3 regions of the Nitrospirillum bahiense genome follow, and region 2 is predicted to be linked to each of the others. Evidence: predicted binding sites of a transcription regulator. Region 2 holds the regulator's gene; each other region holds the start of a gene.

The links. The regulator PhoB, encoded in region 2, activates phosphate uptake and scavenging genes when phosphate is short. The targets are predictions, from matches to a motif close to TNTCATAAAACTGTCA.
Positions count from the first base shown of each region.
Region 1: a site for PhoB is predicted at 5,235-5,250, ahead of FBZ88_RS26720 (OprO/OprP family phosphate-selective porin). Genes of this name have one in related genera too.
Region 3: a site for PhoB is predicted at 5,111-5,126, ahead of FBZ88_RS13990 (arsenate reductase ArsC). Genes of this name have one in related genera too.

Region 1 is NZ_VITO01000027.1:24,423-34,535, reverse strand. Features, by position in the region: gene FBZ88_RS26735 (peptide MFS transporter) at 1-1,221, shown strand, start outside; gene FBZ88_RS26730 (LuxR C-terminal-related transcriptional regulator) at 1,416-2,114, opposite strand; gene FBZ88_RS26725 (DUF1003 domain-containing protein) at 2,283-3,209, opposite strand; gene FBZ88_RS26720 (OprO/OprP family phosphate-selective porin) at 3,477-5,090, opposite strand; gene pstS (phosphate ABC transporter substrate-binding protein PstS) at 5,802-6,854, shown strand; gene pstC (phosphate ABC transporter permease subunit PstC) at 7,036-8,007, shown strand; gene pstA (phosphate ABC transporter permease PstA) at 8,011-8,898, shown strand; gene pstB (phosphate ABC transporter ATP-binding protein PstB) at 8,904-9,719, shown strand; gene FBZ88_RS26690 (chloride channel protein) at 9,872-10,113, shown strand, end outside.
Region 2 is NZ_VITO01000013.1:65,727-75,839, reverse strand. Features, by position in the region: gene FBZ88_RS18880 (NADP-dependent malic enzyme) at 1-2,139, shown strand, start outside; gene FBZ88_RS18875 (ATP-binding protein) at 2,444-3,952, shown strand; gene phoU (phosphate signaling complex protein PhoU) at 4,192-4,956, shown strand; gene phoB (phosphate regulon transcriptional regulator PhoB) at 5,051-5,755, shown strand; gene FBZ88_RS18860 (hypothetical protein) at 5,811-6,197, opposite strand; gene FBZ88_RS18855 (FAD-dependent oxidoreductase) at 6,209-7,381, opposite strand; gene FBZ88_RS18850 (AraC family transcriptional regulator) at 7,529-8,365, shown strand; gene FBZ88_RS18845 (class I SAM-dependent methyltransferase) at 8,493-9,347, shown strand; gene ubiB (2-polyprenylphenol 6-hydroxylase) at 9,350-10,113, shown strand, end outside.
Region 3 is NZ_VITO01000008.1:210,973-221,085, forward strand. Features, by position in the region: gene FBZ88_RS13975 (multidrug efflux RND transporter permease subunit) at 1-2,059, opposite strand, end outside; gene FBZ88_RS13980 (efflux RND transporter periplasmic adaptor subunit) at 2,135-3,391, opposite strand; gene FBZ88_RS13985 (arsenate-mycothiol transferase ArsC) at 3,877-4,449, opposite strand; gene FBZ88_RS13990 (arsenate reductase ArsC) at 4,494-5,003, opposite strand; gene FBZ88_RS13995 (methyl-accepting chemotaxis protein) at 5,171-6,583, opposite strand; gene FBZ88_RS14000 (ferredoxin--NADP reductase) at 6,905-7,678, shown strand; gene FBZ88_RS14005 (RES family NAD+ phosphorylase) at 8,433-9,158, opposite strand; gene FBZ88_RS14010 (MbcA/ParS/Xre antitoxin family protein) at 9,155-9,568, opposite strand; gene FBZ88_RS14015 (serine hydrolase domain-containing protein) at 9,634-10,113, opposite strand, start outside.

The sequences.
Region 1 (10,113 bases), on a different contig from region 2:
GGCATGCGGACATTGCTGGCGCTCTACATCACCTCGCAGCTGGGCTTCTCGGACAGCGACGCGGCCACCGTCATCCAGATTTTCATGGCGTCCTGCTACGCCTTGCCCCTTATCGGCGGCGTCATCGCCGACCGTTGGCTGGGCCGCTATCCCACCATCATCTTCTTCTCCTTCCCCTACATCTTCGGCCAGGTGGTGCTGGGCTTCGCCAGCAGCCCGTGGATGCTGTACGCCAGCCTGGCCATGCTGGCCATGGGTGCCGGCGCCATCAAACCCAACGTCAGCCCCATGATGGCCCGCATGTACCAGGAGCAGGGCAAGGAAGCCCTGATGGACAAGGCCTTCAGCTACTTCTACGTGGCCATCAACATCGGCGGCTTCGTCACCTCCTACGCGCTGCCCTGGGTGCGCGACAAGGCGGGCTACCAGGTGGCGCTGATGCTGCCGGCGGCCCTGATGACGGTGGCCCTGGTGGTGTTCGCCGCCGGCAAGCGCTTCTACCCGCAGGAAAACGCCGCCGACCGCGCCGCGGCCCGCGCCAAGGCCGGACAACCCGCCGGCGGCATGACGCCGGAGGAACGTACGCGCCTGGTGCGCATGCTGCTGGGCTTCCCCATGATCCTGGTGTTCTGGATGGCCTATGACCAGACGGCCACGACCTGGGTGTTTTTCGCCCGCGACTACATCGACCTGAACCTGTGGCCCTTCGGCTTTAACCTGACACCGGACCAGCTGCAGGCGGTCAACCCGCTGATGATCATCCTGCTGACCCCCATCTTCAACGCCTTCTGGGGGTGGGTGGACCGCCGCCGGGGCACGCTGACCCCGGCGCGCACCAAGGTGTTCGTGGGCTTCGGCATCACCGGCCTGTCCATCGCCATCATGGCGCTGGCCGGGTTGCTGGCCACCAAGGACCATCCGGTCAGCATCTGGTTCATGCTGGTGTCCAACATCGTGCTGGGCTTCGGTGAGCTGTGCATCAGCATGATCGGCCTGCAGTGGGCGTACATGGAGGCCCCGGCCCGGCTGAAGTCGTCCATCACGGCCGTGTTCTATCTCACGGTTTTCGCCGGCGACATGGTGGGTGGGCTGTACGTCCAGCTCTATGACCGCCTGTCGCCCTTCGCCTATTTCGGCGGCCAGGTGGCGTTGCTGGTGCTGGCGGGGGCTATCTTCTACGGCGTCGCCCTGCGCCGCCAGCGGGTGCTGGCGGTGGCGTAAGCCGGGGTCGCCAGCGTTCGAAAAGAAAAGGCCGCCGTCCCCTGCCTGGGACAGCGGCCTTTTTCTTGGTCCCGCCGATTGGGCCCGCTTGAAATCGCGCGGGCTTCAGGGGGGGCCGGCGATGCGCCCCCGGGTAGTTTCCAAGGTTTGATCGGATTCCAGCGGGCGTGTCACCCGTGGTCCGGTGCTTCCTTTCAGGCCGCGCCCGCCGTGGGGGTCGCTTCCGTCAAGCCATTGTTCAGCGCCCAGATGGCGGCCTGGGTGCGGTTGTTGCAGTTGATCTTGCGCAGCAGGCTCTTCAGGTGGACCTTCACCGTCGCTTCGGTGATGTGCAGGCCGTTGGCGATCACCTTGTTGCTCTCACCCTTGACCAGGGCCCGCAGGATTTGCGTTTCCCGCATCGACAGGCCCTTGTGCGGGCTGCCGGCGCCGACGCCGCCGGCGTGGTTCTGCTGGGTCAGCAGCAAGGCCAGATCGGAAGGGAACACCTTCTCGCCCAGCATGACCAAGTGCAGCGACTGGATCAGCGCGTTGGAAGAACGGTCCTTGGTCAGGTAGCCGTCGATCCCGGCCTCCAGCGCCATGCGCAGGCGCGGCGCGTCGAACCCGTTGGTCAGATAGACCAGGCGGGCCTCGGGGAACAGGTTGTGCAGCTGGCTGGCCGCCGCCCGGAATTCCCCTGCGTCCGTCACGTCGAACAGGACCAGGGCGATGCCACGGCCGGATGGCTTGGCGCCGGATATATCATTTGGTGTGGGGGCGGACAGCTCCGCCCGTGCCGCCTCGACATCGCGCGCTTCGGAAACCACGCGAAAATCCTGCGGCAGCAGTTGCCTTAAGCCCTGACGGAACAGGGTACTCGGGTCTATCACCAGAACATCATGGGTGGCCATGATCCAAACCTCCGACGCAGATGCAACTAGATCGGAGTGTTTAATATTGGCTCTTTCGGTCCGTTAGACAACCCTCACTTGTGTCCGGTCGCCTTAGCCCTTTCGCGTATCCAACCCGCGTTAGCTAGCCAGGAATAGCCGGAATGCCGCTCAAAAGGGATAGATGGGTCAGCGGCGGTAGCGCTTTTCCTGCATAATCTCAAGTTGCAGCTGCTGAATCTCGGTGAGCCGCTTCCACTGCCGCTGGATAAGATAATCAATTTTTTCGTGCAGGTGGCGGATCTCCAGCTCCGCCTTGAGGTTGACGCGGTAGTCGTTCTCGGACCGCAGGCGATCCTTCGCCTCCTGCCGCTTCTGGCTCATCATGATGATGGGCGCCTGGATGGCGGCCAGGCAGGAGAGGATGAGGTTAAGCAGGATGAAGGGATAGGGATCGAAAGACTTATCCCCTTGGAAGCTGCTGATGATCATCCAGACGATCAGGAAGCCGCCGAAGGTGAGGATGAAGGTCCAACTACCGCCGAAGCTGGCCAGATGGTCCGACATGCGCTCGCCCAGGGTACGCTCCTCGGCGTAGCCTTCCTCGATGTTCTCCGCCAGGGTCTCATGGGTGGCGATGCTTTCCGCCACCTGGCGGTCCAGTTCCGTAAGCTCGCCCTTTTCCTGCTGCAGCAGTTCCTCGACATACAGGGAGCGGTAGCGGGCGACCACGCCGCGGCTGACCAGGGCGTCGGGCGGCAGGCCGGGGTGGTCGCGGCGGATGCGTACGGCCAGGCTGGGGCGTAGGGTATCCAGGCTGATAAGGTCGCGCTTGGGGCGCAGCTTGCCGGTGACGCCGCAGGCCACGCGCTTGCCGCCGGCGGGCGCCGTGCCGTCCGATGGCGGGGCGCCGTCCAATCCGGGCTCTTCCTCCGCGCCATCAAGGCCGTCATCGTCGCCGCCCTCGTCGCCGCCCTCGTCGCCCAGGTCGATGTCGGCCAGCTCTTCCGCCTCGGCCGCCAGCTCGGCGGCGATGGCGGCGTCCTGCTGCGCGTCCCTCGCCGGCTGCGCCGCGTTCTCGTCCTGCGGGTTCATGCCGCCACGCCCCTCATCCATCGCACTCGTCCTCTTGATCCGGCATCACGCCTCAGGCCGTTTTGGCCCAGCACCCGCCGGGGCGCAACCTAAACGCTGACAGGTGTTTCTATAACCGAACTATGACAATTTTCCGCGATCACCATAGGGGAAGATGTGTTCCGTCCGCCCGGCCCCCCCCGTGCGCAAGTGTCGCAGGTAAAGAAAAACCCCGCCGGCGAACCGGCGGGGTTTCCCTTGTACAGGATGTCTCCCCGAAGGGGACAAGCCTTAAAACGTGAACTGGCCTTAGAACGTGAACTGAACGCGCCCGCCCAGGGACTGCCAGTTGTCGCCCACCTGGGTGTTGTTGGTGGCGGACGAGTACTTCTTCAGGTCGATGAACTGGTAGTCCAGCATGAAGCGGACGTTGCTGGTCATGTACCAGTTCAGGCCCAGGGTCCACACTTCCTGCTGGCCGCCGCGCACGCGGTTGGCGGTGTTGGTGGCCCAGGTGTCGGAGTTCAGGTTCAGGAAGCTGTAGCGCGCCACGGCTTCCCAGGTGCCCCACTGGCCGGCACCGGGGTTCAGGGGCTTGTCCACCGTCGGGGCGCTGAAGGCGCCCTGGTTGGCGACGTAGTTGCGCTTCTGGCCGGTCAGGACCCAGCCGGCTTCGGCGTAGTAGCCGAAGAAGCTCGGGTCGTTGGTGGCCGTGGACAGGTCCTTACGGCGCTTCACGTCGATCTGGTAGCCTTCGCCCTGGGCCCAGAAGCTGTCGTAGCGGGCGGCCAGCTCGCCGCCGTAGATGGCGACGCTGTCGGCGTTGATGTTGCCGGTGTTCAGGATGGAGCCCAGGCCGCCGTAGCGGTTTTCCGGACGCTCGGACAGGGCCAACACGTGCGAACCGGCGGCGTTCACGCCGTTGGTCTGCGGCGGGGCGTACATGTAGCCGACGTCGCCGGCGATGTGGACGATGGTGTGCTCATCGTTGATGGGCCGGAAGGCGGCGCGGGCGAAGGCGGCCTTCTGATCGTCGGCGACACCGGTCACGGCGCTGGACGTGACCGAGGCGGTCGCGCCGCCGGTGCTGGTCAGCACGGTGGTGCTGCCGAACGGGCTGGTATTGACGCTGTTACCGGTCAGGTAGACGTCGGCGAAGTAGTTGTCGCCGAAGGTGCGCACGCCGGCCGACAGGCGGCCTTCGCTGGCGATCAGGCCGGTGACGACGTTGTTGATGCCGGGACGTTCCAGCAGGCCGATGTCGTTGGAGCTGATGCTGTCTTCGAAGGTGAAGGCCGGCTGCATGGCGCCGACGTCGATCAGCCAGCCCTTGTAGCCGGTGTAGGTCAGCTGGGCGGTCTGCAGGCGGCCGGACTGGTTGAAGCGGCCCGGGAAGTCGGCCGTCACGTTGTAGGTGAAGTCGTTGAAGGCCTTGCCGGCGAAGCCGATGTAGGCGCGACGGAAGTTGAAGCCGTCGGTGATGTCCTTATTGGCGCGAGTATCCGGATTCTTGGCGTCCTGGAAGTTGTATCCGTAATCCAGGTGGATGCGGCCGACGGGCTGGAAGCTGAACGCCTTGTCCGCAGACGTGAAGGTCGGCACGCCGTTGGGGAAGGTGATGCTGGGCAGGTTCGCCGTGGCGGCGGTGGCCGAGGTGGCGGCCTTCTCGGCGGCGGCCTTGGACTCGGCGGCGGCCTTGTTGGCGGCGTCGGTCTGGGCCGAGATCGCCTGCAACTGCGCCTGCAGCGCCTGGATCTGCTTGTTCAGGGCGTCGATCTGCGCCTGGGTGGCCAGCGGGGTGGCGGCGGCGGCGGCAGTGGCGGAGGCGGCGTTCGACTTCTTGGTCTCTGCAGCGGAGGCGCCGGCGGCGGCGAAAGCCACGCCCAGCACCGTGCCAGCGAGCAACACGGTCTTCAGGTTCATTCCTAGATTCTCCCATCATCCGGTCTACGGCATGCCGCCCAATCCCGGGTTTCGGGGCCGACGTCACGCGTTTGGAGCGTTTGGGCTGCGGCCCTAACGAAGCGCTCGGTAGCAATATAGCATGACAGCGAGACTGCTAAAGGTTGACAGATTTATGAAAGGGGCTAGCTGTGGCGCCGCTGCAACAGTTTCGAGTCGGGCGTTTTAGCGGCCTTAAAGTAAGGCGGCGCAACAAATTCGGGACTACAGCAGTAGAGTCCGGACGGGGCTGGCGGCCCTGAAAAAGAGGGCGGGCGGATCGACTGCATCTATAGTGTTGTGAATAGGGCGCACCCCGGGGCCTGCTTATGGCGACCACGGGGATGCCGCTGCGGCGCAGAAAAAATGGCGATGGGCTGCGCGTCCGCCGACTCTTGAAAAGAAATTGAGAATCGGCGTTGACTCATGAGAGCCGCCGGGTTCCGGCTGGTATTGCCGCGGCACGTCAGGGCCGGCGGCCGGTACGGGGCGTGAACGAGGGGTGGTCCTGCGACAAAACGCCCACGGTTTCATAAAACTGTAACAAACTCGTCACCAAAGGTTCAGGACCCGGAATCTAGGGTCCGCCCGTCGAGACGGGATCAGGAAGCGGTCGCGGGGGTCTACCCCTGGGCGGATCGGCCGGGGCCCCGAGATGGTCGACTAAGACGTTCCAACCCGTGGGGGAATCCCGTGAACTTTCAACCGAAGAACCTGCTGAAGGGCATGGTTGCCGCCGCGGCCGCGGTGGTGATGGTGGGCGCCGCCCAGGCTGCCGACATCAGCGGCGCCGGCGCCACCTTCCCGTACCCCATCTACGCCAAGTGGGCCGAGGCCTATAAGGCCAAGACCGGCGTGGGCCTGAACTACCAGTCCATCGGTTCCGGCGGCGGCATCAAGCAGATCAAGGCGAAGACGGTCACGTTCGGCGCCTCCGACATGCCCCTGAAGGCTGAAGAGCTGAAGGAAGCGGGCCTGCAGCAGTTCCCGATGATCATGGGCGGCGTCGTCCCGGTCGTGAACGTGAAGGGCATCGCCCCCGGCCAAATCCAGCTGGATGGCCCGACCATCGCCAAGATCTACCTGGGCCAGATCGCCTCGTGGGACGACCCGGCCATCAAGGCGCAGAACCCCGGCCTGAACCTGCCCAAGACCTCCATCGTCCCGGTGTACCGTTCCGACGGGTCGGGTACGAACTTCCTGTGGACCACCTACCTGTCCAAGGAAGACAAGGAATTCGCGGAGCGCGTCGGTGCCAACACCTCGGTGCAGTGGGCTGCCGGCCTGGGCGCCAAGGGCAATGAAGGCGTCGCCAACATGGTGAAGCTGACCGACGGCGCCATCGGCTACGTCGAGTACGCCTACGCCAAGCAGAACACCCTGACCTACACCAAGCTGAAGAACCACGACGGCAAGGTCGTCAGCCCGGAGATCAAGGCCTTCCAGGCCGCCGCCGCCGGTGCCGACTGGGCCAACGCCCCGGGCTTCTACCTGGTGCTGGTCGATCAGCCCGGTGCCGACAGCTGGCCGATCACCGGCGCCAGCTTCATCCTGGTCTACAGCCAGCCGCAGGACGGCGCCGCCGTCGCCGAGGCCCTGAAGTTCTTCGACTGGGCGTACAACAACGGCCAGGCCGCCGCCGAGCAGCTGGACTACGTCCCGATGCCGGCCGCCGTGGTCGCCCAGGTCGAGAAGTCCTGGAGCACGGTGAAGACCGCCGACGGCAAGCCCGTCTGGTCGAAGTAAGAGTCCTCGGGTAAAAGGAAGCGCCCGCGGGGCTTTGGCCCCGGGGGACAAAGGTCGGGAGAGGGGTCGCCTACGGCTCCTCTCCCTCTTTGTCGGCTTCCTTGATAGACATCCGGGTTTTTTAGGTCATCGCGTTTCGGGTTATCGCAGGGCCTACGGCCGGAGGGGTGCTTTGGTGGACATGGCGGTAAAGGCATCGGACATCAGCGCGGAAAGTCCGCGGGCGCGCACGCAGCGCCGCAACGACCTTCTGTTTCGCGGCGCCACCCTGTTTTTCGCCCTCCTGGTGCTGACGCTCCTGGGCGGTGTGATCATCTCGCTCATACACGGCGCGTTGCCGGCCCTGAAGGCCTTCGGCTTCGGCTTCGTCACGACCGAGATCTGGAACCCGGTGACGGAGAAGTTCGGCGCCCTGGCGCCCATCTACGGCACGCTGGTCACCTCGGCCATCGCCATGCTGGTGGGCGTGCCCGTCAGTTTCGGCATCGCCATCTTCCTGACCGAGCTGTGTCCCGCCTGGGCCAAGCGGCCCATCGGCATCGCGGTCGAGCTGCTGGCCGGCATCCCCAGCATCATCTACGGCATCTGGGGCCTGTTCGTGTTCGCGCCCTTCCTGCAGCGGACCGTGCAACCCTTCCTGATCAACACGCTGGGCACCATCCCGGGCATCGGCGCCTGGTTCAAGGGCCCGCCCTACGGCATCGGCGTGCTGACGGCCGGCCTGATCCTGGCCATCATGATCCTGCCCTTCATCACCTCCATCACCCGCGACGTGTTCGAGACCATGCCCGCCATGCTGCGCGAAAGCGCCTATGGCCTGGGCGCCACGACGTGGGAGGTGGTGCGCGACATCACCATCCCCTACACCCGCGTGGGCTTGGTGGGCGGCGTCATGCTGGGCCTGGGCCGAGCCCTGGGTGAAACCATGGCCGTGACCTTCGTCATCGGCAATTCGCACCGCATCGCCTCCTCGCTGCTGGCGCCGGGCACCACCATCTCGGCCGCCATCGCCAACGAGTTCACCGAGGCGGTGGGCGACACCTACACCTCCTCCCTGATCGCGCTGGGCCTGGTGCTCTTCGTGATCACCTTCATCGTGCTGTCGCTGGCCAAGCTGATGCTGGTGCGCATGAACCGCAAGGCGGGGACCTGATCCATGGCCATCACCGACACCACCCCTCCCGGCACCAACTTTGCGATGGGCCGCTATAAGCGCCGCAAGGTTGGCAACACCATCACCATGGGCCTGGCCGTGGGCGCCGCCGTCTTCGGCCTGCTGTGGCTGGTCTGGATCCTGGCGGTCCTGCTGATCAACGGCCTCAGCGCCATCAGCCTGGGCCTGTTCACCCAGATGACCCCGCCGCCCGGCAGCACCGGCGGCCTGCTGAACGCCATCTTCGGCAGCATCGTCATGACGGTGCTGGGCATGGTGATCGGCACGCCCATCGGCATCATGGCCGGCACCTACATGGCCGAATACGGCAAGGGCACGAAGCTGGCGGAGGTGACGCGCTTCATCAACGACATCCTGCTGTCCGCGCCCTCCATCATCGTCGGCCTGTTCATCTACACCATCGTCGTGGTCCCCATGGGCCACTTTTCCGCCTGGGCGGGCTCCATCTCGCTGGCCGTGCTGGTCATCCCGGTGGTGGTGCGCACGACCGAGGACATGCTGAACCTGGTCCCGGGTTCCCTGCGCGAGGCCGCCGCCGCCCTGGGCGCGCCGCGCTGGAAGGTCATCGTGCAGGTGACCTACCGCGCCGCGCGCAGCGGCATCATGACCGGCGTCCTGCTGGCCGTGGCCCGCATCAGCGGCGAGACGGCGCCCCTGCTGTTCACCGCCCTGAACAACCAGTTCTGGAGCGTCAACATGAACGCTCCCATGGCGAACCTGCCGGTCACCATCTTCCAGTTCGCCCTCAGCCCGTATGAGGACTGGCAGCGCCTGGCGTGGGGCGGTTCGCTCCTCATCACGGTCGCCATCCTCGCGCTCAACATCGGCGCCCGCATGCTCGCTTCCATCGGCACCAAGAAAGGCCAGTGATCCCCATGACCGCGCTTTCCATGACGGCGGAACAGTCCCAGGCGGCCCTCGCCACCGATGGCGACATGCGCGAGAAGATCAGCGTCCGCAACCTGAACTTCTATTACGGCGGCTTCCACGCCCTGCGTAACATCAACCTGCCGCTGTTCGACAAGCGGGTGACGGCCTTCATCGGCCCGTCCGGCTGCGGCAAGTCCACGCTGCTGCGCATCCTGAACCGCATCTACGACCTCTACCCCAACCAGCGGGCCGAGGGTGAGGTGCTGCTGGACGGCGAGAACCTGCTGTCGCCCAAGCAGGATTTGAACCTGCTGCGCGCCCGCGTCGGTATGGTGTTCCAGAAGCCGACGCCCTTCCCCATGTCGATCTACGACAACGTCGCCTACGGCATCCGGCTGTATGAGAAGCTGAGCCGCGCCGACATGGACGTGCGCGTGGAAGAGGCGCTGCGCAAGACCGCGCTGTGGACCGAGGTCAAGGACAAGCTGCGCCAGAGCGGCCTGTCGCTGTCCGGCGGCCAGCAGCAGCGCCTGTGCATCGCCCGCGCCGTGGCCGTGCGCCCGGCCGTGCTGCTGCTGGACGAGCCGACTTCGGCGCTGGACCCCATCTCCACCTCCAAGATCGAGGAATTGGTGGATGAGCTGAAGCCCGACTACTGCATCGCCATCGTCACGCACAACATGCAGCAGGCGGCCCGCGTCTCCGACTTCACCGCCTTCATGTACCTGGGCGAGCTGGTGGAATACGGCGCCACCGACACCATCTTCACCGCGCCCAAGGAAGAGAAGACCGAGCAGTACATCACCGGCCGCTTCGGCTGATCCGGCCGAAGGCCGCGTTGCGGGACTGAAGGGCGGCCTCCTCCGGGGGGGCCGCCCTTTTCCATAGAAGCGCCGCTTTTATCGTCCATATCGGGCTGGTCCCCTGCTATCACCCTTGTCCTGACCGGACGCGGCCCCATTTCCCCGATACCATGGATACCTTTCCGCCTTCCCCGCAGACACCGGCCGCGCCCTCCGGCCCGGAGTCCGCGCCAGAGGCGGAGGGAACGGCTGCGGCGGCGGTGGGCTCGACCCATGGACCACAACAGGCGGCGCAGCAGGGTGGCCCCCGCCGGCGCGCCAGCCGTCGCCTGCCGGTGGTTTGGCGTGCGCTGACCCACGCCCTGACGCCCAAGGGCCTGCGCTCCTCCGAGCTGTCGCTGGCCCTGCTCAG
Region 2 (10,113 bases):
CCGTGCCTGCGCATCCATGAGGACCCGGCCACGGCCTACGATTACACCGCCAAGGGCAACCTGGTGGCCGTCATCTCCAACGGCACCGCCGTGCTGGGCCTGGGTGACCTGGGGGCGCTGGCCTCCAAGCCGGTCATGGAAGGCAAGGCCGTCCTGTTCAAGCGCTTCGCCGACGTCGATGGCATCGACCTGGAGGTCGACACCCGCGACGTGGATGAGTTCATCAATGCCGTGCGCTACCTGGGGCCCAGCTTCGGCGGCATCAACCTGGAAGACATCAAGGCGCCCGACTGCTTCATCATCGAGCAGCGCCTGCGCGAACTGATGGACATTCCCGTCTTCCACGACGACCAGCACGGCACCGCCATCATCGCCGCCGCCGGCCTGATCAACGCCCTGCACCTGACCGGCCGCGGCATGACCGACGCCCGCCTGGTGGTGAACGGCGCCGGTGCGGCCGCCATCGCCTGCGTGGAACTGATCAAGTCCATGGGCGTGCCGCATGAGAACGTGACCCTGTGCGACACCAAGGGCGTCGTCTACCAGGGCCGCACCAACGGCATGAACCAGTGGAAGTCGGCCCACGCCATCACCACCGACGCCCGCACCCTGGCCGAGGCGGTCAAGGGCGCCGACGTGTTCCTGGGCCTGTCGGTCAAGGGGGCGCTGACGGCCGAGATGGTGGCCACCATGGCGCCCAAGCCCATCATCTTCGCCATGGCCAACCCCGATCCGGAAATCACGCCGGAAGAGGTGAAGTCGGTGCGTGACGACGCCATCGTCGCCACCGGGCGGTCCGACTATCCCAACCAGGTGAACAACGTCCTGGGCTTCCCCTACATCTTCCGCGGCGCGCTGGACGTGCGGGCCAGCACCATCAACGACGCCATGAAGATCGCCGCCGTCAACGCGCTGGCCGAGCTGGCGCGCGAGGACGTGCCGGATGAGGTCGATGCCGCCTATTCCGGGCGGCGCCTGCGCTATGGCCCGGAATACATCATCCCCGTGCCCTTCGACCCGCGCCTGATCGTGAAGGTGCCGGCGGCCGTGGCCCAGGCGGCCATGGACACCGGCGTCGCCAAGCGCCCCATCACGGACATGGAGGCCTATGGCCGGGCCCTGCGCCTGCGCCTGGACCCCACCGCCGACAGCCTGCAGCAGATCTTCGACAAGGTGAAGGCCAACCCCCGCCGCGTCGTCTTCGCCGAGGGTGAGGAGGAGCGGACGATCCGCGCCGCCTTGGCCTTCCGCTCGGCCGGCTATGGCACGCCCATCCTGATCGGCCGTGAGAAGGTGGTGGCGGACCAGATGGCCGCCCTGGGCCTGCCCCAGGGCAGCGCGCCGCTGGAGGTGCGCAACGCCCGCCTGTACCAGTCCACGGAAAACCAGCGCTACACCGACTTCCTGTACGCGCGCCTGCAGCGCAAGGGCATGCTGCACCGGGACTGCCAGCGCCTGGTGAACCAGCACCGCAACGTCTTCGCCGCCTGCATGGTGGCGCTGGGCGACGCCGACGCCGTGGTCACCGGCCTGACCCGCGACTTCTTCACCTCGTACGAGGAGATCGGCCACGTCATCGACCCGCGCGAGGGCGCGCCCGCCTTCGGCCTGTCGGTGCTGGCGCTGCGCAAGCAGACGGTGTTCATCGCCGACACCACGGTGCATGAGCGCCCGACCGCCCAGCAGCTGGTCTGCATCGCCGAGGGGGCGGCCCGCATGGCCCGCCAGATGGGGCATGAGCCCCGCGTGGCCTTCCTGTCCTTCTCCAACTTCGGCCAGCCGATGCGGGAGCGGGCGCAGCATGTGCGCGACGCCGTGGCCCTGATGGACCAGCGGGGCGCCGACTTCGAGTATGAGGGCGAGATGTCGGTGGACGTGGCCCTGGACCACGACCTGATGAAGCGCCTGTACCCGTTCAGTCGCCTGTCCGGCCCGGCCAACGTGCTGATCATGCCGGCGCTGCACACCGCCAACATCGGCGCCAAGCTGCTGCAGAAGATGGGCGGCGGCACGCTGATCGGCCCGCTGCTGATCAACCTGGAGAAGCCGGCGCAGATCGTGCAGATGGGCGCCACGTCCAACGAACTGCTGACCGCCGCCGTCATGGCGGCCCACGACAGCCTGCACACCGCAGGCTGACCGGGGGCAGGCTGATTGCGGCTGGCGGACGGAAAAAGCGTATCCAGTATACATACGCCGCCGGCCATGGCCGGCGGCGGTGCTTAAGTAAAAGAAGGCCATGGCTGGCGGGGGAGTTCCCGATGGCCGTGGCCTTTTCTTATGAAGCGGGATAGCTCAACGGCGGGTCCCGGGATTAAACTTCCATGACGTGGGTTCCTGGCGCCATTCCTGCGCTATGTTCGGTGCAATGAACGGGAAGGCGCACTTTTGACCTGGCCTGTTTTGGCCGTGTCACGGGAATCAGCATGGGTGGGTTTGGGAGATGAGTCGTTTGGAAACGCGCCCCGATCGTTTTGTCGCCATCGCCGTGCTGATGCTGGCGCCGACGGCGGCGCTGCTGGGCGCGCTGGTGATCGCCGGGCGGCTCAACATCCTGCTGGCGCTGGCGGCCTTCGCCCTGGTGGCCGCCGTGACCGCCGTCGCGCGCCACCTGGTGCTGCGCGACAGCCGGCTGATCGCCGCCTACCTGGACCAGGTGCGCGAACGGCGCACACCCCTGCCCCCGCCTCAGGCCCGCACCCTGACCGGCGCCGCCCTGCTGGAGGACATCGCCCAGCTGCACCAGAACTGGCTGCGCCACCGGGAGGAGATCGAGCATCGCCTGGCCGCCGACGAGGCGGTGGTGGAGGCCCTGCACGACCCCCTGATGCTGGTGGACGACAAGCGCAAGGTGGGCCGCGCCAACAGCGCCGCCCGCGCCCTGTTTGGCGACCGCATGCTGAACCGCGACCTGGCGGTCAGCGTGCGCAACCCCGACGTCCTGGCCGCGGTGGACGCCGTGCTGGCCGGCGGCGACAGCCGGCGGGTTGAATTCACCCTGCCCCTGCCGGTGGAGCGCGTGCTGGAGGTGCGGGTGACGCCCTTCCGCCCGGCGGCGGAGGACGGCGTGCCGGAGCATGAGATCACCGCCATCGTCACCCTGCACGACATCACCGCCATCAAGCGGTCGGAACAGATGCGGGCCGACTTCGTGGCCAACGCCAGCCATGAGCTGCGCACGCCCCTATCCACCCTGGTGGGCTTCATCGAGACGCTGCGCGGCCCCGCCCGCGACGATGCCGACGCGCGCGACCGCTTCCTGGCCATCATGCAGGAACAGGCCGGCCGCATGTCGCGCCTGGTGATGGACCTCCTGTCCCTGTCGCGCATCGAGCTGGATGAACACACCCACCCGACCGGCGAGACCAATGTCGCCCAGCTGGTGCACAGCGTGGTCGCCATGCTGGAGCTGAAGGCGGCGGCGCGCAAGATCACCATCCGCGTTCAGGGCGGCGAAGACCTGCCGCGCGTGCAGGGGGACGAGGACCAGCTGACCCAGGTGTTCCAGAACCTGATCGACAACGCCATCAAGTACGGGCGCGAGCAGACCGACGTGGTGGTGTCGCTCGAACGCGCGGAGGCGCCGCCGGCACCGGGCGCCACCGGCATCCGCGCCCGCCAGGCGCCGCAAAAGGTGGCCGGCATCAAGGTGTCGGTGACCGACAAGGGCGAGGGCATCGCCCGCACCCATCTGCCCCGCCTGACCGAACGCTTCTACCGCGTAGACGCCGCCCGCAGCCGCGCCTTGGGCGGCACCGGCCTGGGCCTGGCCATCGTGAAGCACATCGTGAACCGCCACCGCGGCCGGTTGACCATCGACAGCGAGGTGGGCAAGGGCAGCACCTTCACCGTGCACCTGCCCGGCGTGGAAAAGGCGGCGGAGAAACCGGAAAAGCCCGTACCCCAATCTGCCCCGAATCTGTCACAGGAAGGCGGCCGGGGCGCCGCCTGAGGGTGGGCCGGCGCCGGCCATGCCCGTGGTAGCGCTACCCCCGTATGAGATAAGCCACTGAGGCAGCATGGGTTTCAGGGAGCGACCTGTCCGGATGCGCCGTCACAAAACTGTCGTTTATCTGTAGCAATTCCATAGCGACCTGCCGCTATGGTCCACCTGCCCGACCGGCGATGTGTCCCGCCGGCCGCCGTTTTTCATGCCCCGGCCGGGACCGCCGGGGGTGGGGTGGTAAGAAAATGCCGGCCGAGCATACGGTTAAGTCGTTCGAGCAGCAGCTGCAGCGCCTGTCCAACCTGATCACCCAGATGGGTGGCGTGGCCGAGGCCCAGGTGGATGGCGCCGTCCAGGCGGTGGTGCGCCGCGACGTGGACCTGGCCGCCCGGGTGATGCAGGCCGACCATCAGCTGGACGACTACGAACGCGGCATCGAGCAGGAGGCCGTGCGCATGCTGGCCCTGCGCCAGCCCGTGGGCAGCGACCTGCGCGAAATCCTGGCCGCCCTGAAGATTTCCGCCGACCTGGAACGCACCGGCGATTATGCCGCCAACATCGCCAAGCGCAGCATGGCGCTGGCCAAGCTTCCCGCCGTCCGGCCCGTCAGCGCCATCCCGCGCATGGGCAAGCTGGTGGAAAGCATGCTGAAGGACGTGCTGGACGCCTATATCGATCGCGACGTGGGCAAGGCCATCGACGCCTGGAACCGGGATGAAGAGCTGGACGACCTGTACACCAGCCTGTTCCGCGAGGTCCTGACCTATATGATGGAAGACCCGCGCAACATCACCCCTTGCACCCACCTGCTGTTCATCGCCAAGAATCTGGAGCGGGCGGGCGACCACGCGACCAACATCGCGGAGACCATCCACTTCCTGGTGCTGGGCCAGACGCTGACCTCCGTCCGGCCCAAGCATGACCAGTCCAGCTTCGTCGTCGGCCCCACGGCCGATGTCGACCTGCACGGCAGCGGTCTGCACGGCGCCGACGCCGTGGACGATCTGTGAGCCTTTCCCCGGGCCCCTCCACGCCCGGGCCTGCAAACGATTAGATTGACCGCCGCTTACCCCGACCCCGGACAGCCAGTTTTAGGGACACCCCATGAACGCCTCGTTGAAGCCCTTGGTTCTGATCGTCGAGGACGAAGCCGACCTTGTCACGCTGCTGAGCTACAACCTGGAGAAGGAAGGCTTCCGCGTGCTGACCGCCGGCGACGGCGAGGAAGCGCTGCTACTGGCCGACGAGCAGGCGCCGCACCTGGTGCTGCTGGACTGGATGCTGCCGCTGATGAGTGGGCTGGAGGTCTGCCGCCAGATGCGCCGCAACCCCAAGACCCGCGAAATCCCCATCATCATGCTGACCGCCCGGGGTGAGGAGGCGGACAAGGTGCGCGGCCTGAACTCCGGCGCCGACGACTATATTTCCAAGCCCTTCAGCCCGACCGAGCTGGTGGCCCGCATCCGCGCCGTGCTGCGCCGGGCCGTGCCCTCGCTGGCCGAGGAATTGCTGCGCTACGGCGACATCAGCATGGACCTGGCGGCCCACCGCGTGCGCCGCAACAGCCGCGACATCCACCTGGGCCCGACCGAGTTCCGCCTGCTGCGCCACTTTATGCAGCACCCGGGCCGTGTGTTCTCGCGGGAGCAGTTGCTGGACATCGTCTGGGGCCACGATGTCTATGTCGAACCGCGCACCGTTGACGTGCACATCCGCCGCCTGCGCAAGGCCCTGAACGAGGACACCGAGTTGGACATGATCCGCACCGTGCGCTCGGCCGGCTACGCCCTGGACATGAAGTCGGCTTGATATTTCCATATCAGCGGCACGAGGGGAAACCGCGTGCCGCTGCTTGGCCCCCGCATCAGGCGGTGAGAGCGGCCGTCGCCAGGTTCGCAGCCTCATCCGCCGTGGCGGCCACCTCCATCGCCACGCCGAAGGCCTTGACCGCCATGACGGCCTGGGCCTTGAAGGCGGCACGACGCACCGCGTTCGGCTCCACCGTGATCACCGCGCGGCATAACGCCGCCAGGGCGTCGCGGTTGCGCTTCAACCACAGGCCGCGCAGGCGCCGGTCTTCATGCGCCTCCGCCTCCGGGGGATCACGCATGATGATGACGAAGGGCAGGCCCCGTTCCAGCAGGGCGTCCATCTCCCGTTCCCACTGCGGCGCGTAGCCAGGCCGGGTGGTACCGGGGCGGGTCGTTACCACGGGAAAGCGGCTGAGATCGTGTATCTCGAACAGGCTCATTCTCAATCTCCTTAAAACACGTCCGCAAATAAAGCCGCGGCGCCCACTTCCGAGAGGTGGATGGCGCGGGCGGCACGGGTGCGCATTTCCGCCTCATACTCCCGCGCTGCCGCCGAGGCCGATGGAATGCGGGACAGGCTGGCCGCCAGCACGGCGGCGTCGCGCAGCGTGACGTTGGCGCCCAGGCCACCGGCGGGGCTCATGGCATGGATGGCATCGCCCAAGAAGGTGACGGGCCGCGGCGCCCAACACGGCCAGGTGCGGGCCAGCCGCGCGCTGCGCACCGGCAGCAGCGCCATGTCCCGGGGATCGGCATGCCGGAACAGGCCGCACAGCTGGGGATGCCAGTCGCGCGCCAGATGATCCGCCACCACCGCCGGCGCGGCACCGGGGAAGCGCCCCATCAACCGGGTCCTGGGGCCGATCAGCGCCCAGTACAGATAGTCGTCCACGAGGCTGAGCCCGCCCCGGTCGCCCTCCGTGGGGTCGAACAGCATGGGTTCGACGATGCCGGCATAGCCGTCGGCGAAGACCACGCTGGTACCGGCACAGAGGTCGTCGCCCACCGCCGCCCGCACCTGGGGTGTCAGGGTGGTGCGGCCATAAAGGCAGACGGCGCCCACGTCCAGCGGCTCCGCCTGAGGCATCAGCTGGCGGCGGACGGCGGAATTGATGCCATCGGCCGCCACCACCAAGTCGGCCCGCACCGACGTGCCGTCGGCGAAGGCGACATGAACCCGGCCGTCGGCGCCCTCGGCCAGGGCCTGGAAGGCGGCGCCGAACCGCACCCGGTCTGCCACGCCGGTCAACAGGATTTCCCGCAGGGTCTGGCGGTGGGCGCAAAGGTCGCCCGCCGCTTCCCGGTGGGGGGCGCCGTCATCAGCCGCGCTCCATACCGCCGGCGCCCGGCCGGTCACCGGCGCCAGCTGACCGTCCAGGAAGCGGGTGCGTGGGGCGGGCACGGCGCAGGTGCGCCGGAACAGGTCATATAGGGTGGGGGAAAGGCAGCGGGCCAGGGCATCGGCACCGTCCGCGTCGATGCGCAGACGATAGCCCTGGGAACGGCTGTCCACGCCCGCGTCCCGCTCATACACCACGCAGTCGATACCGGCGCGCGTCAGCGCCTGCGCCAGGCACAGGCCACCCAGGCCCGCGCCAATGATCGCCACCTGCGTCCCGTCCATCTCGTCACCATCCGCCAAAACTCCGCACTGGGGATTCGGTACCGTGAAACAGGACAAGCTTGATAACGACAGTCGGACGAAAAATAATGCGGAACGGCCAAACCGATCGCCAGCCGCCCGCCCAGCCATCCGCCCTTTGGAACGCCCATGCGCCACGCCCACGACACCGCCCCCATGACCAAGGAAGCCTTCCTGGAGATGTGCGAGCGGACAGACGGCCCACCCGTCGTGACCTTCTGGGGCAGCCATTCCGCGGAGGACCGGACCCGCATCGGCACGCGGGAGATCGACTGGCACACCCATCGGCGGGGGCAGCTGTTCTGCATCGCCAACGGTCTGATCCATATCCGCACCGCCCATGGGTCCTGGATGCTGCCACCGCTGCGGGCCGGGTGGATACCGCCCGGCATGATGCACAAGTTGACCATCAGCGGCGCGCTGTTCGGCTGGGGTATATTGCTGACGCCGGAGGCCAGCGCCGGCCTGCCCGATCGTCCCTGCGTCATGGGCATCAGCGACCTGTTGCAGTCCCTGGTGCGGCGGGTGGCGGAATGGCCGCTGGAGGCGACGCTGACGCCGGAGCAGGAGCGGCTGCTGGCCGTGCTGCTGGACGAGGTCCGCCTGGCCCCGGATGAACCGCTGCACCTGCCCATGCCCACCGACCCCCGGCTGTTGCGCTTGGCCCTGCGCCTGCTGGAGACGCCGGACGACGACCGCACGCTGGACGTGCTGACGCGCGACGCCGGCCTGTCGGAACGCACCGCCCGCCGCCTATTCGCGGCGGAAACCGGCCTGAGCGTGACCCAGTGGCGCCAGCAGGCCCGGCTGACCCTGGCCCTGGAACGCCTGGCGAAGGGGGAGGCGGTAGCCGAGGTGGCGGACGCCCTGGGCTATGCCACGCCCAGCAACTTCATCGCCATGTTCCGCCGTGCCTTCGGCGAGCCCCCCGCCCGCTATTTCGCCCGAAGGGGGGTGGCGGCTTGACCTTCCGCCTAGGGCGGCCAAACAGATAAGCCACTTATCCTGCCCCGTTTTCCCTACCGTTTTTTAGGGGCAGGCCTGCCCACCAAGCCCGCTACCCAAGCGCCCGTCCCGACGCTATGGTGCCGCCATGGTCGATCATCCCACGCCCCCGCCCTTCACCGCCGACACCACCGCCACCGACGCCCTGACGGCGCAGGAGCGCGAGGCGCGATCCTTCGGTTTCCGCGCCATCAATCCGGCGGAGAAGGCGCCGCTGGTGCAGGGCGTGTTCTCCAGCGTCGCCAGCCGTTATGACATCATGAACGACCTGATGTCGGTGGGCATCCACCGGCTGTGGAAGGCGGATTTCGTCAGCCTGGTGAACCCGCGCGCGGGCGAGACCATCCTGGACGTGGCCGGCGGCACGGGCGACATCGCCTTCCGCATGGCGGCCAAGGCACCCGCCGCCCGGATCATGATCTGCGACCTGACGGAGGCCATGGTGCGGGTGGGCCGCGACCGCGGCATCGACAAGGGGTCCATGCCAGGCTGGGACCAGGCACCGGAAACGCGCGGCGGCCTGCCCACTGGAGGGTTACAGTGGACTGTGGGCAATGCCGAGTCGCTGCCCCTGCCTAACCGCTCGGTCGACGCCTACACCATCGCCTTCGGCCTGCGCAACGTCACCCACATCGACAAGGCCCTGGCCGAGGCGTATCGGGTGCTGAAGCCCGGTGGGCGCTTCTACTGCCTGGAATTCAGCCAGGTGAACCTGCCCATCCTGCGGGAACTGTACGACCGCTATTCCTTCGAGGTGCTGCCCCGCATCGGCCAGGTGGTGGCGGGCGACCGCGACAGCTATCAGTACCTGGTGGAAAGCATCCGCCGCTTCCCTGAGCGGGAGGCGCTGTGCCGCCGGCTGGAGGCCGTGGGCTTCGCCCAGGCCAAGGCCCGGCCGCTGACGGGTGGCGTGGCCGCCATCCATTCCGCCTGGCGCGTCTGACCATGCTCCGCATCCTGCGCAACCTGCGCCGCCTGTACATCATCGGGCGTACGCTGGGCCGGCATGGCGCCCTGTTCCCGGAGGAATTCCGCGACGTGGCGCCGGGCGTGGCCCTGGTGCTGCGCCTGATGAACAACAACCGGGCGCCCGGCCGCAAGGGCCAGCGCCTGGCCGCCGCCATCCAGGAGCTGGGCCCCAGCTTCATCAAGCTGGGCCAGGCCCTGTCCACCCGGTCCGACCTGGTGGGCGACGCCGTCGCCGAAGACCTGGCCCTGCTGCGCGACCGGCTGCCCCCCTTCCCCACGCCCCAGGCCGTGGCCATCATCGAGGAGCAGCTGGGCCGCCCGCTGGGCGAGATTTTCCAGAGCTTCGAGCCCGAGTCGGTGGCCGCCGCCAGCATTGCCCAGGTGCACTTCGCCGTGACGGCGGAGGGCAAGGAGGTGGCGGTGAAGGTGCTGCGCCCCGGCGTGGAACTGGCCTTCCGCCGCGACATCGACCTGATGTTCTGGCTGGCCGGCCTGGCCGTGCGCGTCCTGCCCCGCCTGAAGCGGCTGAAGCCGGTGGAGGTGGTGGAAACCTTCGCCGAGACCGTACGCATGGAGATGGACCTGCGCATGGAGGCCAGCGCCGCCTCGGAACTGGCCGACAATTTCAAGGGCGACGTCACCTTCAACATCCCCAGGGTGGATTGGGACCGCACCAGCCAGCGGGTGCTGACCATCGACCGCATCCACGGCATTCCCGTGGACCAGGTGGACGCCATCCG
Region 3 (10,113 bases), on a different contig from region 2:
TGTGGCTGGCGACGGCGGCGGCTTTGATCTTGTCCATCGCCTCATAGAGGGCGGGGAAGCCCTGGGTGCCGTTCAGCACCATCTGCACCGGCAGGCCGCCGGTGGTGCCGGGCAGGGGTGGCAGGTTGAACACCAGGGCCTTTTCGCCGGGCACCTGGTTGAAGGCCGCCTGCAGCGCCGCCAGCGACTGCTGGATGGGCCGGTCACGCTCCCCCCACGGCTTCAGCAGCACGCCGGCGATGCCCTGGCTGGTGCCGGTGGTGCCGCTGATCAGGAAGCGCTCCCGCCCTTCGGGCAGGGTGCCGCCGGCGGCGTCCAGCTGCTGCGCATAGTGCTGGGTGTAGTCGATGTTGGCGTATTGCGGGCCCTTGAACACGCTGAACAGGATGCCCTGGTCCTCTTCCGGGGCCAGTTCCGACCGGCCGTGCAGGTACAGGTAGGGGATGCTGGCCAGCACGACCACGGCGAACAGCAGGATGACGGGACGATAGTCCAGCGCCCGGGTCAGCCGCCGCTCATAGAAGTTGGCCAGGCCGTTGAAGGCGCGGTCGATGAAGCGCGAGAACGCGGTGTGGTCGCCGCCCTTGGGCAGCAGCACCGACGCCATCATGGGTGACAGGGTCAGCGCCACCACACCCGAAATGACCACCGCCCCCGCCAGGGTGAAGGCGAATTCGCGGAACAGGGCCCCGGTGACGCCGCCCAGCAGGCCGATGGGGGCGTAGACCGCCGCCAGGGTGATGGTCATGGCGATGACGGGCCCGGCGATCTCGCGGGCGCCGACCAGGGCTGCCTGCACCGGTGTCTTGCCCTCCTCCAGGTGGCGGTAGACGTTCTCCACCACCACGATGGCGTCGTCGACCACCAGGCCGATGGCCAGCACCATGGCCAGCAGGGTCAGCAGGTTCAGGCTGAACCCCGCCGCCAGCATCAGGGTGAAGGCGCCGATCAGCGACAGCGGGATGGTGACCACGGGGATCAGCACCGATCGCAGGGATCCGAGGAACAGGAAGATGATGACGATGACGATGGCGATGGCTTCGATCAGCGTGTGCTCCACCTCGCTGATCGAGGCGTTGATGAAGTTGGTGGCATCGTAGGCCACCTTCATCTCGATGGCGGGCGGCAGGTTGCGCTGAATCTCCGGCAGGATCTTCTCGCGCACGTTCTGCACCATCTGCAGCGGATTGCCCGTGGGCGTCACCTGCACGCCGATGAACACGGCGTTCAGGCCGCTGAACATGACGGCGCTGTTGGTGTTCTGGGCGCCCAGCGAGATGGAGGCGACGTCCTCCAGCCGGACCACCGCCCCGCCCGACGCCTTCACCACCATGCGGCGGAAATCCTCCACGCTGGTCAGGTCGGTGTCGGCGGTGACGTTGGACACGGTGAACAGGCCCTTCACCTGGCCTGGAGCGGACTGCACGTTGTTGTTGCGCAAGGCGTTGGCCACGTCGTCGGCGGAGACGCCGCGCGCCGCCATGCGGGCCGGATCCAGCCACAGACGCATGGCGAAGGTCTGGCCGCCCAGGATGTCGGCCGAGGCGACGCCGTCGACCGTGGCGATCAGCGGCTGCACCACGCGGGTGAGATAGTCGGAGATGGCCGAGCCCGGCAGCTCCTTGGACGCGAAGCTCAGGTACATCACCGCCGTGGTGTCACCCGTCGACTTGGTGATGACCGGGTCGTTCGCCTCTTTCGGGATCAGGTACTTGACCTGCTGCACCTTGGCGATGACGTCGGTCATGGCTTGGCTGGGATCATAGTTCAGCTTGACGTAGACCGTGACCGTGCTTTGCCCCTGGACGGAGTTGCTGGTCATGTAGTCGATGCCGTCGGCGCTGGCGACCGCCTGTTCGATGGGGGTGGTGATGAACCCCTGCATCAGGTCGGCCGTGGCGCCGGGATAGACGGTGGTGATGCTGATGGTGGTGGACGACAGCTTGGGATACTGCCGGATGGGCAGGGTCGACAGCGACCGCAGGCCCAGCAGCAGGATCAGCAGGCTGACTACCAGCGCCAGCACAGGCCGTTTGATGAATAGATCGGTGAATTTCATGGTCGGGGTGTTCCCTGGGACCGGCCGCGTGCCGCCATGGGCGCGGCCGGTCCTGATTTCGGGTCTATGGCTGGATCAGGGACGCGGCGTCTGGGCCGGCGCGGGCGGGGCGCCCTGCTCCGACAGGCTCACGGGCGCGCCGTTCTGCAGCTTGTTCTGGCCCACGGCCACCACCCGGTCGCCCGGGTTGACGCCGCTCAGCACCACGACCTTGCCGTCGGCGCGGTCACCGGTCTTCACGAAGACGCGGTCCACGTGAAGGGCCGGCTTGCCATCCTCGCCATTCACCGGCTTGCCGTCCTTGTCCACTGTGGGACGCACCACATAGACGCTGTTGCCGTACAGCGAATAATCGACGGCCGTTTCCGGCAGGGTGACCTGGTTGGGCGTGGCCGGCAGCACGACGGTGACGTTGCTGAACATCCCGGGCTGCAGGGCATGATCCTTGTTGGGAATGGTGGCCTGCAGCTTCACCGTGCGGGTGTCACTGCTGATCTGGGGATCGATGGCGGTGATGGTGCCCTCGAACACGCGGCCGGGGAAGGCATCCACGGTCACGCGCACGGCTTGGCCGACGGCCACGCGGCCGCGCTCGCCTTCCGCCAGGGTGAAGTTGGCGTACAGCTCGTCCAGGTCGGTCAGGGTGACGATGGCGTCGCCGGCCTTGACGTACTGGCCCACATCCACCTGGCGCACGCCCAGCACGCCGTCGAACGGCGCCCGCACCAGCAGCTGGGCGATCAGGGCGTTGGTCTTGGCGATGTTGGCGTTGGCCTGATCCAAGGCGGCCGCCTGCTGGTCCACCGTCTGCTGAGAGGTCGCCTGCTTGGCCACCAGGGCGCGATAGCGGGCCAGGTCCAGCTCGGCCACCTTGGCCTGGGCCTTATAGTTGGCCAGGTCGCCCTGCTGCGGCTTGTCGTTCAGCTGCAGCAGGGGCGTGCCGGCGGTCACCGTGGCGCCGGACTGGAACAGGATTTTGGTCACGGACCCGCCCACCTCGGGCGTCACGGTGACCTGGTGGACGGCCTGCAGCGTGCCCACGGCGGGCAGCAGCTGCGGCACATCCTCCGTCTTGGCCACGGCGGTGGCGACCGGCGGCGGCGGCGGCGTCATCTTTTTCAGGATTTGGCCGATCATCACGGGCCTCACGCTGCGGTCAAAGTACACGAACAGGCCGCCGATGATGGCCAGCGCGATGACGGTGATGACCATGAACAGGGCGATGCGCGGCGGCCGCTGGCGGCCGTCCTGCCCCCGGTAGTCGGTGCGCGACAGTCCCGTCGGCGGCGCACCCGGTTTCGGCACGGTGGTCACGGTCGATTGGGATTCCATGGTCTTGGTCTCGCTCGGCGCAAAATGCCCGGGTGCCGGCGGGACGATCCCGCCGGGTGGGCGATGGTGTCGGTCTCGAAATCGCACACGCGCGGCAACGCGCCGCCACGGCGTGAACCGGGCGATGGCTGTCTGCCGGATGCGAAGGGCAAACCCTCCCGCGCCGCCTCGCCCCCAAGAAAACCCCAAGGGCAGGCGGCTACAGCCGGCAGCGGTGCGCTTTCCTAAACGATGGCCTGTCCCCGGCGATCCGATGCCCCCGCACCCGATCCGTCCGATCCCATGGGCCCTCATTATTGCAGCGGACTATGGGCAGGGCGTCGCGCCGCTGCCAGTGAGCGGTGTCACAACACGGCACTCGCTTTTCGCAAATTCCGGAAAAAATGCAACGATTGCTATGTCCAGCTGAATTATCGGCCGCCCTGGGTATGCTTTATCCATCGGGGGCTTAATTATCCACCCCGGGGGCGTGCCCTCTTGCGGGATCAGGCGGTGCGCAGCCCGTCGTCGTCCTCATCCGGCCATTGGCTCAGCGCCAGCAGGCAGTGGGCGGGCAGGACGGACAACACATCGATGCGTCGCCGTAAATCCTGGAAGATGGCGTCCACCAGTACCTCAGGCGCGTCGGCATCCGGATACAGGGCGGGGTCCGGGTCGGGCAGGGCCCAGTGCGCCGTCACCGGCTGGCCCGGCCAGGCGCCGGCCATGCCCGTCGCCGCCAGCTCGCTGACGGTGATGACGATGTCCACCGGCGGGGCGTCCGGCGCCATGAAGCGCTCCAGCGGCTTGGGCGCCAGGCCGCCGGTGGCGACACCTTCCGCCCGCAGGCGGGCCAGGGCATAGGGGTTCGGCCGGTCCACAGGGGTCAGGCCCGCGCTGTGGGCATCGAATCGGTGGCCCGCATGATGACGCAGCAGCGCCTCCGCCATCATGCTGCGCCCGGCGTTGACCCGCCCGACGAACAGCACGCCCAGGCGCCGGTTCACCATGCCGTAGCGGGTGCCGTTCGGCGGCTGGGGCAAGATCATGTCCGGCGTCGGGCTGTCGGGCGGCATCATGGGACTCGTCCGGTACGGGGCGGGAGGGCTGGGGAAGGGCCGGCTCAGCCGGCCGCCGCCCAACCCTCCTCACTGTGCATCGCCGTCAGCGCCTCGGCTGTCAGGCGGGCCAACCTTTGCTCCGGCAAGGAACAGAAGATGCGCACCCGGCGCTCGATCATGCCGAACAGCAGATTGAACAGGGCCCGCTGTTCCACCTCCGACCCCTTGAACCCCTGCGGGTCGGGGAAGCCCCAGTGGGCGATCATCGGATGGCCGGGCCAATGGGGCGCTTCCGCCTTGGCGCTCGTGTCACAGGTGTGGAAGATGAAGTCCATGGGCGCCACGTCGGGGCCCGCGAATTCGTTCCACGACTTGGGGTGCAGGCCCTCGGTGGGAATGCGGGCCTTGGTCAGCAGGTCCAGGGCGATGGGGTTGCATTCCGGCAGCGGGTCGGACCCGGCGCTGAACACCTCGAAGCGGCCGCCGGCCCAATGGCGCATCAGCGCCTCGGCCATGATGCTGCGGGCGGAGTTGAACTGGCATAGAAACAGAACGCGGTAGACCTTCGCCATGTCGCTTCATTCCCCCTGAATGCCGCGCCCCATGGGTTTGGGGACCGCAGCCGCGTGCCGCCCGCCCCCCGGGCAGGCACGTTTAACCGCATGCTAATCCCAGCGTATGCCAGTCTTGTGACGCTGGTGTTGCAGCCCGGCGAAAAGGGATAGGTTGGGCCTTGATCTCAGGCGCGGTAGCAGACCCGCAGGCCGCCCCACAGCCGCCCGCGCACCCAGATGGGGGCGGAGGCGTCCTTCATCAGGGCGAAGACGCCGCCGCCCATGTCGCGGCGATAGGTCTGCAGCAGGAACGGCGCGGTGCCGCGGCTGACGGCGGTGGCCGTCTTGTCGGCGTAGACGCGGCGGTTGCGGCCATTGGCGGCGTTCCACACGGGGTCGGCGCCGTGGGGTTTGCGGAACTGCGGATTATGGCAGGGGATCAGGCGGTTGTGGTCGGTGGGCGCGCAGAAGACCATGCGCGGGTCCATGGTCAGCACGGGATCGTGCAGCGGGGTGACGGCCGCGTCCAGGAAGGGGATGTAGCGCGTCATGTATTGTTGCGGGTTGCTGCCGGCGATGGGTTTGAGGTCGGTGTCGAACAGGTCGTCCATGGTCAGCTCCCCCGCCGCCAGGGCCTGTTCCATGCGGGCCGATATCTGGCCCGCCACCTCGCGCGCCCGGTTGATGAAGGGCGTGTCCTCCGTCGCGTAGCCGGACGTGGCGGTCAGCATCATGATGGCCTCCGCCCGTTCCAGCGTGCGGTCCAGGTGGGTGGTCGCGGTCTTCAGCGCCGTGCCGGACGATGCCGCGTCACGGTGCAGCGCGTCCACCGTCTCCTGGAAGCCGTCGCAGCGCCGGGCGATATCGCCGGTGGCGCCGGCGATGGCGGTGGCGTTCTCCTCCACCTGGGCCACGGCCGTGCCCACGGTTTCCACCGCCTGGCCGATGGTGGCGGTGCTGCGGCCCACGCGCTCAGCCTGTTCCGACCCCGCCGCCATGCGGGCGGTCAGCCGGCGCACCTGCTCGGTCAGGGCCTTCAGCGTGGCGTCGATCTCGGCGGTGGCCTCCGCCGTCTGGCGGGCCAGGGCCTTCACCTCGGTGGCGACGACGGCGAAGCCCTTTCCGGCTTCGCCGGCGCGCGCCGCCTCGATGGTGGCGTTCAAGGCCAGCAGGTTGGTCTGGGCCGCGATGCGGTTGATATCGCTGGACACCCGGGCCACCCGGCCCATGGCGCCCTCCAGCCCGCCCAGCTCGTCCGCGCTGGCGTTCACCGCCGCGACCAGGTCGCCGATGGCGGACAGCGACTGGCGGATTTCGCCGGCGGAGGCGTCAATGTCCCGCCGCGCGCCGGCGGCCACACCCTGCGTCGCCTGGGCCATGCCGGCGATGGCGCGATTGCTGGCGACGATGTCGCGCGTCGCCGCCTGGATGTCGGCCAGCTGCTTGCCCTGGTTGTCGATGGCGCTGTCCACCTGATGGATGCTGCCGACCACATCGGCGATGTCGACGCTCAGGCGCCCGACCTCGGAGGCGATGTCGGCGATCAGCGTGCCGGCGTCGGCGCGCAGTGGTATCGATTGGTGGGTGTCCACGGCCATGTCCTCTCCCCAGGATCGGGAAGGGCATTCTGGGGCCCATCCCGTAAAGAAAGCGCAAACAACCCCTGTCCAAACAGGGTGGCCATTTAGGATAGGTGCATCGTCGCGCTCCCGCCCTCATCCTTTGGTTGACCGCACTATGCGGTGGGGAAGGAAATTTTTTCCCAAGATCGGCTTGTAATACTGGACTATTCGACCAGATATGCAGTCGCAGCGATCCAGGGCAGTGTATTTTCGCATTTGCGGAAGGGCGGGAAACCGCCATTCTCCCCGGCTTAAAGCGATGTTTTCCGGTGAGTCAGGAAAGAGGGTATAGCGAGGATGAGCGCGTTTCTGTCCGGCAAGGTCACCCATGTCCATCATTGGACTGACAACCTGTTCAGCTTCCGGCTGACCCGCGACCCGTCCTTCCGCTTTCGCAACGGCGAATTCACCATGGTGGGCCTGGAAGTCGAGGGCCGCCCGCTGATGCGCGCCTATTCCATGGCCAGCACCAATTATGAAGAGCACCTGGAATTCTTCAGCATCAAGGTGCCGAACGGCCCGCTGACCTCTCGCCTGCAACACATCCAGGAAGGGGATGAGGTGCTGTACGGCCGCAAGGCCACCGGCACCCTGCTGCTGGACAACCTGCTGCCCGGCCGTACCCTGTACATGCTGGGCTCCGGCACCGGCCTCGCCCCGTTCATGAGCCTGATGAAGGACCCGGACGTCTACGAGCGTTTCGAGAAGGTGGTGGTCACCCACACCGTGCGCCGCGTGGCCGAACTGGCCTATTACGACGACATCACCAAGCACCTGCCGAACGACGAATTCATCGGCGAAATGCTGCGCGACAAGCTGGTCTACTACCCGACCGTGACGCGTGAGCCCTTCCGCACCGAAGGCCGCCTGACCGACCTGATCAAAAACGGCAAGTTCTTCGCCGACATCGGCGAGAAGCCGTTCGATCCGGCCCAGGACCGCGTCATGATCTGCGGCGGCCCCGGCGTGCTGAAGGATCTGCAGGACCTGTGCGAAGAGGCCGGCATGAGCGAAGGCAGCTCGAACGAGCCCGGCCACTACGTCATCGAGAAGGCCTTCGTGGAGCGCTGATCCAGCGATCCCCGTCGGCACGGTTCACGGCCGCGCTCCCACCCGGGGCGCGGCCGTTTTTATCTAAGAGTTTTCTTGATGGTATTATTGCCGGCCTATCCTCGGATTGTTATTTCGATAGCCGATGGCTCAACGCCAAAGTATATACTTAGTCCAGCCTTGGCTTGTTGTATTGTCAGCCCTCTATTTTCCTCAATGTTCACCTTTTGTGGCATCGGGACAAACTTAAGATTATTAAAATCGATCTGGCTATAGTCTTCTGTAGTCCAAAAACGCACAGGATTGCGACCTTCCCATTGATTGGGTATGTTGCACAGAGCGTATTCGCTGAACAGTACGAGCCAGCGGCCCTCCCGTTCGGTTGAGGGAACAACGTCGCTAATGTGTCCAACCATAAAAGCGGAGCCGTGCGATTCAGAGCCTTCACTGTCGGGGTGGTTCGCGTTTCGGCAAACGACCGCATACTTACAGGACTTGGCTCTTGCTCGATCTAAGGCCCAGGACTGTGTTCCCCCCGCTGATAAAATGCTTTCGATGGACTGAAGTGCCAAGACTGACAATACGTTATCCGTCATGATTTGCGTCTCCCGTGATTCCAGCGTTAGCCCATGTGCTTCGGATAACGTATCAATAAAGTATCTAGAAAGTATCGTCAACATATTTTGATGTATGCCCAGCCTAATGCTGGGGGCGTGTCCATGGCTTCCAAGGGCGCAGGTATCCTGGAGGTATTCATTATCAATACCGTTTCCGTTCAGGGCTCCGGCATCGCCCGCCACTCATCCTCGCCGATGACGATGTAGCGGGTCACGGCCCGGCCATCCCAATGATAGCGCAGGGTGCGGGCCTGCAGGATGGGCGGGGTGATCAGGTCGGGGTAATACAGGGCGGCGGCCAGACCCTGGGGCCAGCGCACGCTGGGGTACAGCACGCCGTCGCTGCCCTGGGCCTTCAGCCGCTTGCCCAGCGCCTGGCCCGCCGCCCAGTCGTCCGGCGCCAGGCAGTCCCGGAAGGCCTCGCCGCGCACATCATGGAGGGTGCCGGCCACGCGGGCGGTCAGCTCGCGGAACTGGGCGTCGGCCGCCGGCTCATCCGTCATGCGCATGAAGCGGCCGAAGTGATGGACGGTCTCCATCAGCGCCACCTCGAACCGGTCGCCGCAGTACCACACGCCAAAGGCGCCGTCGGAAAAGCGGCTGGGCCGGTCGGTGGAGGTGTGGGTGAAGGCACCCATGGCCAGGCTGGCCCCGGGGCCGGACAGGCGGCGCGCCGCCGGCACCAGCGCCAGGTCGCCCACCTCATCCCGCACGCGGGGATTGGTCTTGGCCTCCGCGCTGGCGATCAGGTCCCAGTCCGCGGGATCGGCGATGTCCTCGAACAGCCAGACCGGCGGGTAGATGGTGCGGACGATGCGGTAGGCGGGGCGCCAGTCCAGGGTCGTGGTGGGCGGGGTGTCGGGCGGGGTCTCGGGCGGCGTCACCACCCGCCGCGCTCCGCATCCAGGTAGTTGCGCACGGCGGTCAGGTCGGACGGGGCGCCGGCCAACATGCGCTGCAGCGCCGACTTGCCGTGGAAGGCGGCATTGGGCTTGGCCACCCAGGCATAGGCGCGCTCCGGCTCCATGAACAGATAGCGCAGGGCCTTGTGGATGCCCATCAGATCGCCCAGGCGCCACAGCAGGTCCGACGGCAGGCTGCCGATGTCGCCCCGCTTCCAGCGGTAGAAGGTGGACGGGCTGGGCTGGCCCAACAGCACGCGGGCCTGGCCGTCATCCACCCCCCACAGGCGAAACAGGTTGAAGACGGCGCGCAGCATGGCCGCCCCTTCGGCCTGGGTGACGGCACCGGGGACGGCCGCGTCGGGCGTGCTGGCGGGTAGGGCCTGGGCCATGGCGAACTCCTTAATGCCATATGGCAGTTAATATAGGATGAACTGCCATATGGCACAAGTGCCGCTCATTTAAAGGCCGCTACCGTATCGGCCACCAGCCGCTCCAGCGCCAGAATATCGCCCTCGGGCAGATAGGACATGCCCAGTCGGACGATCACCAGGCGGGCGCTGGGGATGATGACGATGGACTGGCCCTGGTTGCCGCGGGCCATGAAGCTGTCGGCCGGCATGCCGGCGCGCACCCGCCGGGCAGCGGCGCCCCCGTTGTTCGCAGAGCCAGCCCGGTTGGTCCAGAAGCCGGCGCCATAGCCGAAATCCTCCGACCCCGGCGTCAGGCGGGCGGAATAGTCCACCCAGCCCTCGGGCAGCAGGCGCCGCCCGCCCACCACGCCATCATCCAGGAACAGCTGGCCGAAGCGCGCCCAATCCCGCGCCGTGGCCCACATATGGCTGGAGCCGATGGGTGTGCCGGTGGCGTCCAGTTCCAGCGTGGCATGCTCCATGCCCAGGGGGTCGAACAGCTCACGGTGGGCGAAGGCCAGGAC